One region of the Rhizobium sp. SG741 genome, then DNA from elsewhere that is predicted to be linked to it. Evidence: predicted binding sites of a transcription regulator. Region 1 holds the regulator's gene; each other region holds the start of a gene.
What was found. The regulator LexA, encoded in region 1, represses DNA repair genes until DNA is damaged. The targets are predictions, from matches to a motif close to TGTTCNNNNTGTGTTCNG.

Region 1 (4,485 bases):
ATGTCGGTCAAGACCGGAAAACCGTATTCCTTTTTCAGATCGGCAAAGACTTCCATGGATTTTTCAAGGCCGATGCCGCGCTTGCCGGAGAGCGAAGTCCGGTTCGCCTTGTCATAGGAGGATTTGTAGACAAGGCCGATGCCAAGCTTGCCGCAGAGTTCCTTCAGGACGCCAGCAACCATAAAAGCATGCTCGCGGCTTTCCATCTGACACGGACCAGCAATAAGCGACAGCTTGGCGGTGTTGGAAAACAGAACCTTGGAGGCTCCCTCGCCGACGATCACTTCAGAATTCGTGCTCATGCTATCTCCTCGAAGGCGAACAGGGCGCCCGGTCCGGGGGCCAGCCTTGTCAATATACGATTGTTCTTACGCGTGTAGGTGACGCCGTTAGCAGCGAAATGCGACGATGTCACGGAAAGATCGCGTGTTTTGAAAAGGATTGCGCGCGCCTGCAAGCCGGGATCGTCCGAGTGAACAGGCAAATCGTAAAACGCTTCCATGCCTGCCGGCGTCAGGAGCTCGATATCGGCATTGGCCGCCCTGATCGTCAGACCGAAAGAATGTTCCGATATCCAGGGTTCACCGACGATCGCTTCGAAGAAAGTGCGGAACGCGGCCGGGGTGGGTGTCGATATCGCCACCCGCGCAATGCCGGTGACGCCGTTTTCATGGCGCTCCAGCACGCTGCGATCGGCCGGCAGCGGATTGATGCGCTGGCAGCAGAAGGCCAGAAAATCCGGCGCACGCAGATCGGCGGCGAAAGCGAGACGAAAACCGGCGACGGTCTCCGTTCCATCCGGCATTTTCATGGGACGCGAGAAATCCAGCATGCGTCCCGCCGAGATGGCGCTTACCCGAAAGCGCTCATCATCGGCGACAGCATCCTCCGAGCCGAACACCACGGCTGAAAAGCCGTCTTCACCGAGCCGGAAGCGATAGGCCTGATCGCGCGCAACGAAGACATTCCCCGCGCCGACGCTCTCCTCACATTGCTCAGGGGATGCCACTGCCAGCGGTTCAAGATAGGTCTTGTCCGCAAAGAAGACGCAGGCATTCTCGGTGCCGAACGGATGCCGGGCGTCGGGCGCGACGGTGAAACCGAGCTTGCCGAGCCGCTCGCGCGCCAAAGCGAGATTGACGGTCGGCAATACGAGATGATCCAGCGGATGCGGCGACAAAGTCATGATGTCTCCTATTTTCCTGCGCCCGCAGGTTTGCGCCCATCCATCCTCCAATTCAAGATGAAAGCAAGACGATAGAGGCGCAAGACGACCGCATGTCCTGTCGAAGACGCCAGATCACGCGGCTGATTCTTTGATCGGTACCGGAATCGCATGTCGTGAAAATGGCTTTCATCCATGCGTCAGCTACTCAAGGTAGGCTGCATGCGCCCAATGAAGCACTAAAGAGCATTTCCTTATGTTTTCCGATATGTTAGCGCGGATATAACCATATGAGACTTTTATCGGGTCCACCCAGTGATGTCGAATATTTAACTGTCCGTGCAAAGCTTTACCGAAATTTAAGTACTTGCGGAACACATATGGAACATATAGTGTCCGTTCTGGATTTGTTTCACGCTTTTCTCGATTCTGGGGTTCCAAGACGATGTTGACGCGCAAGCAGCAGGAACTGCTTCTCTTCATTCACGAACGGATGAAGGAGTCCGGCGTGCCACCATCTTTCGACGAGATGAAGGACGCGCTGGATCTTGCATCCAAATCCGGTATTCACCGTCTGATCACGGCTTTGGAGGAACGAGGGTTCATCCGCCGGCTACCGAACAGGGCCAGAGCGCTTGAGGTCATCAAGCTGCCGGATGCCTATAATCCAAGCCTGCAGCCGCGCCGCGGCTTTTCGCCGAGCGTCATCGAAGGCAGCCTTGGCAAACCCCAGCCAGTTGCGCCGCCTGCTCCGCCAAAAGTGGCGAACGACGACCAGAACAGCTCTGTTTCGGTACCGGTCATGGGCCGCATCGCCGCTGGCGTTCCGATCTCGGCCATCCAAAACAATACCCACGACATAACCGTCCCTGCCGACATGCTCGGCTCGGGCGAGCATTATGCGCTGGAAGTAAGAGGCGATTCAATGATCGATGCCGGCATTTTTGACGGCGATACGGTCATCATTCGCAATGCAACGACTGCCAATCCGGGCGATATCGTCGTCGCGCTCGTCGACGACGAGGAAGCGACGCTGAAGCGCTTCCGCCGCAAGGGGGCCTCCATCGCGCTCGAGGCAGCCAATCCCGCTTATGAGACCCGCATCTTCGGGCCGGATCGCGTCAAGGTGCAAGGCAAGCTCGTTGGCCTCATTCGCCGTTATCACTGACCGGTGATGCTCGGACGATCGGCGCGCCGAATGTGCCTGTGCGCCAATCGTAGGTTCTGTGCCGAGCCCATGGGCGCTGTGGATTTTCGAACGCAGTAACCACATTTGGCTTGTCGGTGCTGAGGTCCATCTCAATGGACCCTGTTTGCCGCAATGTGGCGCCTGTGAAAAGCATGGCGCCGGAGCGGCAGCGATCCAGGCGTAGTCGTACGGGAGTGACGACGATATTGGCCGTATCGCAGGCCGGCGACAGGTAAGCTGCGTCCTCGATGGTGACCAGCATCGCGCCATTTTCAAGCATCGCGACGCACCATGCGCCCTTTTGGCAAGCAAAACTGCCCTGCATGGCCTGGTCGAGTGCTTCATCCATTGCCTTGCGAACTGCGCCCTGCTCTTCGACGCTCAATCGCCGGCGATGATCCGTCTTGCTGATCTGGGGAAGGCGGCTATTAACAGGAAGGATAGTCGGAGGTTGATGCTCGCTCGCAACCAGCGCCCTCTGCCACTGTTCGAAAATGAAAGCCTGCGGCCTTTCGCGATTTGTTGCCAGTATGTCGTCCTGTCGCAAGGCAACCAGAACACCATCCTCGGAAATCATGAGATCCGGTTTGGGCACGCCAGAGCCGAATGCTGCCACGCCGAGGGAAGAAAGCAGCAACAGCAGGCCCACATGGCGCACGCTCGTTCGCAACATCGTCATGAGCAGAAAGCCTGTGATGAACGTCGGCATAAGCCAGGCGGGCTGGCGGCCGAAGGTAATATCGCCGCCCCACCCCGCCACCGTTTTGGCGATAGCGATGACCAACTCCAGTCCCTCGCCGGTGATTTGCCAAAAGGGCCCGTCGAGGCCAAATGGCATAAGCAACATTGCCGCCATGCCAAACGGCATGACGACGAAGGAGACTATCGGCATCGCAGCGAGATTGGCTGCAAGTCCGTATGTCGCCAACCGGTGAAAATGCTCGATCGAGAAGATCGCCGTCGACGCGCCGCCAATGAAGGAGGTCGACAATATGCCGCCGAAGAAGCGCGTAACGAACAGCAGGGGGCTCAGGAGCCTGGAGCGCGAAAGAATATTTTCCCGATGCTGGCGCCGTTTCCAAAGCGTGTAGCCGGATACCAGCGCCAGCGTCGCGGCGTAGGACATCTGAAAGCTCGGTCCGAGCACCTGCGACGGCGACAGGCTGAGAATGACGATTGCCGAGAGCGCAACGTTGCGCAGACTGATCGACGGCCGGTCGAAGAGCACGGCAACCAGCATGATCGCCATCATGATGAAGGCGCGTTCGGCCGACACGCCAAAGCCGGAAATGAGATAGTAAGCCGTCAGGGTTACCAGCGCGCCGAAAGCGGCTATCTTCTTGGTCGGCCACGCCTGCGCCATGCCGGGAAACAGGCTGAACAGATAGCGCAGGCCGATATAGAAGATACCGGCCGAAAGCGCCATGTTGAGGCCGGAAATGGCAATGATATGCGTGAGCCCGGCCATTCGCAGCGCTTCGGTCGTTTCGTCCGAAAGCGCGCGTCTCTCATCGGTGACAAGTGAGGCCGCGAAAGCGCCGGTGTCGCCGGGCAAGGTTCTTCTAATCCTGTCGCCTATGCTGTTGCGCAGGCCGGCAAGCCAGATATCCGCCTTGTCCGACACCGAATCCGCCGCAACATCACTGGCCGGTGACAGCAGGGTCGGCTTTCCAAAGGCAAAGCCGTTTGCACCGATGCCGTTGAAATAGGAACTGAACGCGAAATCGTTGAGATCAGGCAGAGCAGGTCCGGCCGGAGGCGTCAGTCGCGCCTTGCCCTGGATGCGGTCGCCGAGGTTGAACGGTTCTGCCTGTTTGCGCACGAAAATGGTGACGCGCTCCGGCGGTCTGCGAATGGCCGGCTTTTCTGTCTTGTCGACTTTGACGACGTATCGCCAACCTCCGTTATCGTAGGATTCTCGCCTTTCGATCCGACCTGTGACGGTCGTGGTCACAGCCGAGTCGAGCATGACGGTCGATGCCCGCCAGCTTTCCCACTGTGCCAGAGCCATGCCCAGACAAACCAGCATGCCGGCGAAGAGGACATGCCGAAGCACGCGGCCCGCTTCGCGCCTGAAAAGAAAGCTGCCAGCCAGGACCAGAAGCGCAGCAAGGACCGTCTGCGGCGGCGG
Region 2 (4,485 bases), on a different contig from region 1:
GTGGCCGGTTCTGCCGGTGAGATGGAAATGATACCGGCGCCGATCGAACCGTCCTGGATTGTGGCCGGCGCGCCGGTCGCCCGCATTGCCGAGCATTCGCGCGGGCAGGACGATGCCGCGCTGACGGCGCTGTGGGATTGTACGGCGGGCGAGTTTCGCTGGTACTTCGGCTGGGACGAAACGGTGATGATCCTCGAAGGCGAGGTGCATATCACCACGGAGGACGGCGTCGAACGCACGCTCAATGCCGGAGACGTCGCCTATTTTGCCGGCGGCACATGGGCGACGTGGCGCATCGATCGCTATCTGCGCAAGGTGGCCTTCTGCCGCAAGCCGTTCCCGAAGCCGTTGACCATGGCCTATCGCCTGCGCAATCTCGTCAGGCAGGGCGGCACCCAGGGTCTTGCAGCCTGAGCGCGGCGAGCCTCTGCGGAAGCTCTTGAATAGCCGTTGCGTTTGAAGGCGGGCCGACCTACATCTGTCCGCGAATTCGAGCGAGGGCTGACTATGGCGAAGATTAGGAATGTCGCGGTCCAGATGGACCATGTCCGGGGCATCAACATTGCGGGCGATTCGACCTTCGCCATGAGCCTCGAGGCCCAGAACCGCGGCTACAAACTTTTCCATTATACGCCGGAACAGCTGAGCATGCGCGACGGCAAGGTCTATGCTTCCGTCGAGCCGATGATCCTGCGTGACGTCAAGGGCGATCATTTCGAGCTTGGCGAGCCGGAACGTGTCGATCTCTCAACCATGGATGTGGTGTTGCTTCGCCAGGATCCGCCCTTCGACATGGCCTACATCACCTCGACGCATCTCTTGGAGCGCATCCATCCGAAGACCCTCGTCGTCAACGATCCCGCCTGGGTGCGCAACTCGCCGGAAAAGATTTTCGTCACCGAATTCGCCGATCTGATGCCGAAGACGCTGATCACCCGCGATGCCGGCGAAATCCGCCGCTTCCGCGAGGAGATGGGCGACATCATCCTGAAGCCGCTTTACGGCAATGGCGGCGCCGGCGTTTTCCACTCGACGCGCGACGACCGCAATTTGTCATCTCTGCTTGAAATGTTCGGCCAGCTCTTCCGCGAGCCCTTCATCGCCCAGCAATACCTGCCTGACGTGCGCAAGGGCGACAAGCGCATTATCCTCGTCGACGGCGAGCCTGTCGGCGCGATCAACCGCGTGCCGGCCGAACATGACAGCCGCTCCAACATGCACGTCGGCGGTCGCGCCGAGGCCACCGAGCTGACGGCGCGCGAACAGGAAATCTGCGCCCGCATCGGTCCGGCGCTGAAGGCCCGCGGCTTCCTGCTCGTCGGCATCGATGTCATCGGCGACTATATGACCGAGATCAACGTCACCTCGCCAACAGGCATCCGCGAAGTGAAGCGTTTCGGCGGCGCCGATATCGCCAGCCTGCTCTGGGACGCGATCGAATCCAAGCGGGCCTGATCGGCGGATCTGTCCACTCATTCCAGCCCATGACCTGAGAAGCCGGCGCTTGGTCGCCGGCCGATTTATGATGTCTATGTTCATTTATTGTTCTTGTTTCATTCCTTGTCTTATGCCAGATTGCAACCCATAGTTTGCTGATCAGGGCAAGTAGCGGCAAACGAGTCCGATGACAGGGGGCAGGGCATGGTGGCGCGCGTCAGTACGGTTGCGTTTCAGGGTATCGAGGGCGTGCCCGTCGAAGTTCAGGTGATGATCGCGCCGGGCAAGGTGCTGATGCACATCGTCGGCTTGCCTGACAAGGCGGTGGCCGAAAGCCGCGAACGGGTCCAGGCAGCGCTCCATGCCTCCGGCCTGGCGCTGCCGCCGAAGAAGGTGACGGTCAACCTTGCGCCGGCAGACCTGCCGAAAGAAGGCAGTCACTTCGATCTTGCCATCGCTCTCGGCCTGATGGCAGCCCTCGGCGCAATCCCGGCCGATGCACTATCCTCCTATGCCGTCATCGGCGAGCTCAACCTCGATGGCACGATTGCTCCCGTCGCGGGCGCCTTACCGGCGGCGATCGCCGCCAATGCCGTGGGCAAGGGGCTGATCTGCCCCGCCGAGAGCGGGCCGGAAGCCGCCTGGGCGGGCAAGGAGATCGATATTCTCGCGCCCCGCAGCCTGATCGCGCTCGCCAATCATTTCCGCGGCACACAGGTCCTGTCCCGCCCGGAGCCGTCGATCCGCGCCGCCGCCGCCAATCTGCCCGATCTTGCCGACATCAAGGGGCAGGAGAGCGCCAAGCGCGCGCTGGAAGTGGCGGCAGCAGGCGGTCACAATCTGCTTTTCGTTGGCCCGCCCGGTTCCGGCAAGTCGATGCTCGCCTCGCGCCTGCCGTCGATATTGCCGCCATTGTCGACGGCGGAACTGCTCGAAGTGTCGATGATCCATTCCGTCGCAGGCCAGCTTTCGGGCGGCAAGCTCTCCGACCGGCGGCCCTATCGCGCGCCGCATCATTCCGCCACCATGGCAGCGCTCGTCGGCGGCGGTCTGCGCGCCAGGCCCGGTGAGGCCTCGCTCGCTCATCACGGCATTCTCTTTCTCGATGAGCTGCCGGAGTTCTCACCGCAGGCGCTCGATGCATTGCGCCAGCCGCTGGAGACCGGCGAATGCGTCATTGCCCGCGCGAACCATCGCGTTTCCTACCCCGCCGCCATCCAGCTCGTCGCGGCGATGAACCCTTGCCGATGCGGCATGGCCGGCGAACCGGGCCACACCTGCGCCCGCGGGCCGCGCTGCGTGAGCGATTATCAGGGACGCATTTCCGGGCCCTTGCTTGATCGCATCGATATTCGCATCGACGTGCCCGCCGTTTCCGCCGCCGATCTGATCCGGCCGACGACGGCGGAAAAGAGCGCCGATGTTGCGTTGCGTGTTGCTCGCGCCCGGGAGCGGCAGCGAGAGCGTTTCGAGAGCGCCGGCATGAAGGGGATCGTCACCAATGCCCGCTGCTCGACCGCGATGATCGAAACCATTGCCGAGCCGGATGCCGCCGGCCTGCAATTGCTGCGGGATGCGGCGGAGAAGATGAAGTTTTCGGCTCGCGGCTATCACCGCATCCTCAAGGTGGCGCGCACGCTCGCCGATCTCGACGACAAGCCGACCGTCGGGCGCATTCATCTGGCCGAAGCCATCTCCTATCGCATTGCTGGCGAGCGGCTGACCGCGGCTGCGTGAAACCCGCAAGGACCAGAAATGACAAAGGGCGCTGCGGCGCCCTCTGAATGCTTGGCAAGGGGGTAGGTCTTGTCAGCCGCCCAAACCTTCGAACAGCGCCGTCGAGAGATAGCGTTCGGCGAAGGAGGGTATGATGACGACGATGGTCTTGCCTTCGTTTTCCGGGCGCTGGCCGACTTTGATGGCCGCCGTCAGCGCAGCACCCGAGGAGATACCGACCGGCACGCCTTCGAGCTTCGCCACGAGCCGGGCCAGCTGGAAAGCCTCGTCATTGGTGACGGTGACCACCTCGTCATAGACATGGGTGTCGAGGATCTTCGGCGCGAAGCCGGCGCCGATGCCCTGGATCTTGTGCGGGCCGGGATTGCCGCCCGAAAGAACCGGTGAATCCGCTGGCTCGACAGCGATGACCTTGACGTCAGGATTGCGGGCCTTCAGCACCTGGCCGACGCCGGTGATCGTGCCGCCAGTGCCGATGCCGGACACGAAGATATCCACCTTGCCCTCGGTGTCGTTCCAGATTTCCTCGGCCGTCGTCTTGCGATGGATTTCCGGATTGGCCGGGTTTTCGAACTGCTGCGGAATGATGGCGTCCGGCAGCGTTGCGGCCAGTTCCTCCGCCTTGGCGATGGCGCCCTTCATGCCTTTCGGCCCTTCGGTCAGCACCAGTTCGGCGCCGAGCAGCGCCAGCATCTTGCGGCGTTCGATCGACATGGTCTCCGGCATGGTGAGGATCAGCTTGTAGCCCTTGGCGGCGGCGGCGAAGGCGAGCGCGATGCCGGTATTGCCAGACGTCGGCTCGATCAGCACGGTCCTGCCGGGGGCGATCTTGCCCTGGCTTTCCAGGCTCTCGATCATGGCAACGCCGATGCGGTCCTTCACGGAGGCGATCGGATTGAAGAATTCGAGCTTTGCCAGGAGGTTGGCCTTGACGCCCTTCTCCTTAGCCAGCTTGTCGAGACGGACGATCGGCGTATCGCCGATGGTCTCGGTGATCGAGGCGTAGACGCGGCCGCGGCCTGGTTTGCGGGTGTCGGACATGGGTAGCTCTCCCTATATTTGAATTGTGGAGTGACAATAGGATCAAACGCCTGCGGAAACCAGAGTGCGCTCATTCTCCCGGCTTGTCGCCCGTGAGAAAAGAATCTCTCAAGAGGCCTCTTCAGAGAAGGTTTTTTCAGGCCGCGCGGGCGGCGATAAAGGCGGCCGTGCCGGCGAGAATGCTGGCGGCGACCCTGTTCAATATCTGCAGGGCTCTTGGCTTCTTCAGGAAGGTTCGAGCCCGCGAGGCAAGCAGCATGTAGGGCACGA
Region 3 (4,485 bases), on a different contig from region 1:
GCCTCCTTGGCGGGCTCGTCGCTGGCAGCGTCGGCATCGTCGTGGTCTGCCTTTTCGGCAGCAGCTTCCGTCGCCTGCGCGGCCGGAGCCGCCACTGCATCCTGCTGTGCGAGGAAGGCTGTCGCCTCCTCCGCCTTCACGGGATCGGCACGATAGCCGAGACCCTTGAGGATCTCTTCCATATCCTCGAGCGTCGCGCCGAGGATCGAGAGCATCGCCGTCGTCGTCGTGAAGCGGCGGCCGTCATAGGCGCCTTCAGGTCGCGAAGCCTGGCCGGGCTTCCACTGCAGCAGCGGGCGGATGATATCCGCCAACCGCTCGAGAATGTCGATGCGCACCGCGCGCTTGCCAAGGAAGCGGAAGCCGGCGAGCTTGTAGAACATGCGCTCGTAGCTCGGATCGGTGACAACAGAGGTGCGGCCGGCGGCCAGCACCGGAATGAGATCGCCATAGCCCGGCTTGTCCAGGCCATCGTTCTTCAATGCCCAGAGCAGGCTGATGAGCTCGGCCGGAGCCGGCTTCAACAGCGCAGGCACGAAAATATGATAGGCGCCGAAGCGAACGCCGTAACGGCGCATGGAGGCGCGCGCGTCCTGATCCAGCGACTTCACCTCTTCGGTGACATCGCGGCGGAAGAGCACGCCCAGATTTTCCACCAGCTGGAAGGCGAGCCCCTTGGCGAGGCCCTGCAGATCCTCAGCGCGCTGGAGATCGTCGAGCGGCTTCAGGATCGTGCTGATGTGATGGTTCACGAAGCGCTCGATGCGGGCGGCGACATGATCGCGCGCATTGCCGGTCAACTGCTCGTCGGCGAGCAGGAGGACACGCGGCCGCATGATATGATCGCTGCCCGATAGGCGCGCCACGGGATCGCCGAGCCAGCGCACGAGACCATCGGCACTGATCGCAAGATCGCTGTTGCCGGCCGCGTGCATGCGAGCGGCACGCGCCTCGAACTCCAGCGCAAGCGCCTTCAGCGAAGCCGACTGGACAGCCTTGGCGTCCGGCCCCTCCGTTCCGGAGATTGGCGTGAACCGGAATCCGGTCAACTGCCCCACATGATGCCCCTCGACGAAGACATCCCCATTCACACTGATTTCAGCTTCCAGCATCGCATTCTCTCTCAGGCGCTTCATGAGCACAGATGTCCTGCGATCAACAAAGCGTTTCGTCAACCGTTCATGTAACGCATCGGACAATCGATCTTCGATTTCCCGCGTCTTTTCTTGCCAGTGTGTCGGATCGGCAAGCCAACCGGGCCGGTTCGACACATAGGTCCAAGTCCTTATCTGCGCGATTCGCGCCGAAAGCGTGTCGATCTCGCCATCTGTCCGATCGGCACGATGCACCTGCTCGGCCAGGAAATCCTCTTTCACCGTGCCATAGCGCACGAGATCGGAAAAGAGGGTAGCGATAAGATCGGCATGCTGGGCGGGCGTGATACGCCGATAGTCGGGAAGCGCACAGGCCTCCCATAATTTTTCGACCCGCGCCGGGCTGCTGGCAAGATCGGCAATCTCCAGATCGCGTGACAGATATTCCAACGCCTGCTGGTCTACCGCAGGCAGCGCCCGCGTCAAGCCCTGCACGCGCGGAGCGTCTTCGAGACTGGCGCGCAGCGCGGCGATCGAGGCGAAGTCGAAATCCTTGCTGCGCCATTGCAGCACCTTCACCGTGTCGAATTCGTGCCCCTCCATCCGGCGCACCAGCTCGTCGTCGAAGGGATCGACCTGACCCGTCACGCCGAAAGTGCCGTCCTTCAGATGGCGCCCGGCGCGGCCTGCGACCTGGCCGAGCTCGGCGGGATTGAGATTGCGGAACTGATAGCCGTCGAACTTGCGGTCCTGGGCAAAGGCGACATGATCGACGTCGAGATTGAGGCCCATGCCGATGGCGTCGGTGGCGACCAGATATTCGACATCGCCTTCCTGGTAGAGCGCCACCTGCGCATTGCGGGTGCGGGGGCTCAGCGCGCCGAGCACAACGGCGGCTCCGCCGCGCTGGCGGCGAATAAGCTCCGCGATGGCATAAACCTCGTCGGCGGAAAAGGCGACGATCGCCGTGCGTTGCGGCAGGCGCGTGATCTTCTTCTGCCCGGCATAGAAGAGATGCGACAGCCTCGGCCGCTCGATGACGGTAATCCCGGGCAGAAGCTGCTCGAGAATCGGCCGCATCGTGCCGGCGCCGAGCAGCAGCGTCTCGTCCCGGCCGCGCAAATGCAGGATGCGATCCGTAAAGATATGGCCGCGTTCCAGATCTCCGGCCAGCTGCACTTCATCGATGGCGACGAAGGAAGCACGCGTCTCGCGCGGCATTGCCTCGACGGTACAGACCGAAAAGCGCGCATTGGGCGGCGATATCTTTTCCTCACCCGTCACCAGCGCAACATGCTGGGCCCCGACCTTCTCAACGACGCGCGTATAGACCTCACGCGCGAGCAGCCGCAGCGGCAGGCCGATCACGCCACTGCCATGCGCCACCATGCGCTCGATGGCATAATGGGTCTTGCCGGTATTGGTAGGTCCGAGCACTGCGGTCACGCCGCGTCCGCTCAGGATCATGGGGTGCGAGATTTGAGTCATGGGTCCGTGCATGGGCGAGAAACTACCGTCTTCCGATCAGCGAGCTCCTCCTTGAAGAGAAGAACAAATGACGACCATATGTGACAAAGGCAAGACCTGAATCAAAAAACAGCGGCCGCAACAGCTGATTTCATAAACGGCAGTCTCAACCAAAAGATACATTATCCCTGCACCCCATGCGAGTCCCCCCGACTGGGGAACAGCTTGGGAACGAATCGGCGACGAATCGCTGACTCGGCAGAGTTCTTCATTTGTTCACTACTATATATGGATTTCGATTCACAGAATCCCACCAGATACTGAATCGCACTTTCATGGCCTTTTTCGCGGAAAGGGGAGTCAAGCAATGAATTCGCGGGAGGCGAAATTTCACACGGATTTACGGTTAATCATTTGTAAACATACCGGATTTCCCGATGTGCCCGCCGTCGCATTAACAATCGGGCCAAAGCCGGAACGAATCAGCGACGAATCGCTGATTCCGGCAGTTTCTGCCTTTGTTCTCTACAATATATAGCGGCTTTTCGTCGAAAGCACGCAGGACTCTGAATGGTTGAGACCGCGATTCGGCCCGAATCTTGGATTGCGGTTAATCTTTCAGCGAGCCCAGATATAATGAATCAATAAATACACCCTATAATTGTATCCGTTAACGCTTCGACCAAAGCCGGAACGAATCGGAGACGAATCGCTGATTCGTCCGCGTATTTCGTTTGTTCACGGCCATATCTAGTAGCTGGACAGAAATGCATCGCGAGATGAAGAACGGCACGCGCCCGCCGGCCAACGCGCAAACTGGTCCCCATTAACCAATCGGACCTGCGACGCACCACTTTCCGGCGAACCGCCCAGGCTCCTTCCCGCTCGAGCCTCGAGCGCAAGCGCCTTCCCCGCCGACCCCAACGCTAACCAAGGCCATATGCAGAACGAATCGCAGACGAATCACAGACATGATCGCCTTCCCGTTTCGTTCACCGCAACATATTGTATTTTCAGAAAATTTTAACCATAGGCATAAGTCCTGCCCGGCCGGTTCGCCATCACATCACATGATCGCGTTAACCCTTTGCCGGACACCGAGCCCATTGCACTCGCGTATTTTTATTTCTTAGCCGGAACAATTTTCCCGGAAGAAAGTTTCTACGGCAGCAACGCAAGGAACTCCGCTAGTTCCCCACAAACGAACCAGCGGGGTCGCATGGAATATGCTGTTGGCCGGGCGACAAGCCCGTGCCGGCGAAATGTTCGAGCGACGCACATGGAGGACGCATCATGCTTGGTACGGTACTGCTCGTCATACTGATTCTGCTACTGATCGGCGCACTTCCGAGCTGGGGTTACAGCCGGGCTTGGGGATATGGTCCATCAGGCGGCCTCGGACTTGTTCTCGTTATCGTTCTTATTCTGCTATTGATGGGTCGGATCTGATCCTCAGACCATTGTTGAAAACCTCGAAACACTAGGGAGCTAACACCATGAAGAAGATCATCGTCGCGATCGCGCTCGTCGGCGCACTAGCGTCGTGCACCGCCACGGAGAAAGGCACAGCCATCGGCGCCGGTACAGGCGCCCTGATCGGTGGCGTGGCCACGCATAGCTGGGGTGGCGCCGCGGTCGGCGCTGTCGCCGGTGGTGTCGTCGGCAACCTTATCGGACGGTCGCATGAACGTAGCGGCTATTGCATCTACCGCGACCGCTATGGTCACCGTTACGAGGCTCGTTGCCGCTAAGGCAGGCTGACGCCTCATGGCCGGTTGCCCTTGACGGTCGATCATGATCGTCAAGCTCTTTGCGCCGCCCCCCGGGGAGAGCAACTCCTGTAGGACAATCCTCTTCCCGCGAGAACCGATCGCGGGAAGGGAGCAGTGTTTTGAGAAAGGAACGGCATCATGGCCGCAATCAT

Region 2: the regulator LexA is predicted to act here: its motif matches at 1,533-1,550, upstream of FHT29_RS09530 (YifB family Mg chelatase-like AAA ATPase).
Region 3: the regulator LexA is predicted to act here: its motif matches at 2,824-2,841, upstream of FHT29_RS14500 (helicase-related protein).

What each region holds. Positions count from the first base shown of each region.
Region 1 is NZ_JAAZQP010000004.1:176,188-180,672, reverse strand. It holds gene kdsA (3-deoxy-8-phosphooctulonate synthase) at 1-302, opposite strand, end outside; gene FHT29_RS12375 (VOC family protein) at 299-1,186, opposite strand; gene lexA (transcriptional repressor LexA) at 1,611-2,333, shown strand; gene FHT29_RS12365 (ComEC/Rec2 family competence protein) at 2,314-4,485, opposite strand, start outside.
Region 2 is NZ_JAAZQP010000003.1:223,401-227,885, forward strand. It holds gene FHT29_RS09520 (cupin domain-containing protein) at 1-414, shown strand, start outside; gene gshB (glutathione synthase) at 508-1,455, shown strand; gene FHT29_RS09530 (YifB family Mg chelatase-like AAA ATPase) at 1,642-3,174, shown strand; gene cysK (cysteine synthase A) at 3,247-4,215, opposite strand; gene FHT29_RS09540 (LysE family translocator) at 4,352-4,485, opposite strand, start outside.
Region 3 is NZ_JAAZQP010000005.1:63,152-67,636, reverse strand. It holds gene FHT29_RS14500 (helicase-related protein) at 1-2,582, opposite strand, end outside; gene FHT29_RS14495 (DUF3309 family protein) at 3,855-4,010, shown strand; gene FHT29_RS14490 (YMGG-like glycine zipper-containing protein) at 4,058-4,312, shown strand; gene FHT29_RS14485 (hypothetical protein) at 4,472-4,485, shown strand, end outside.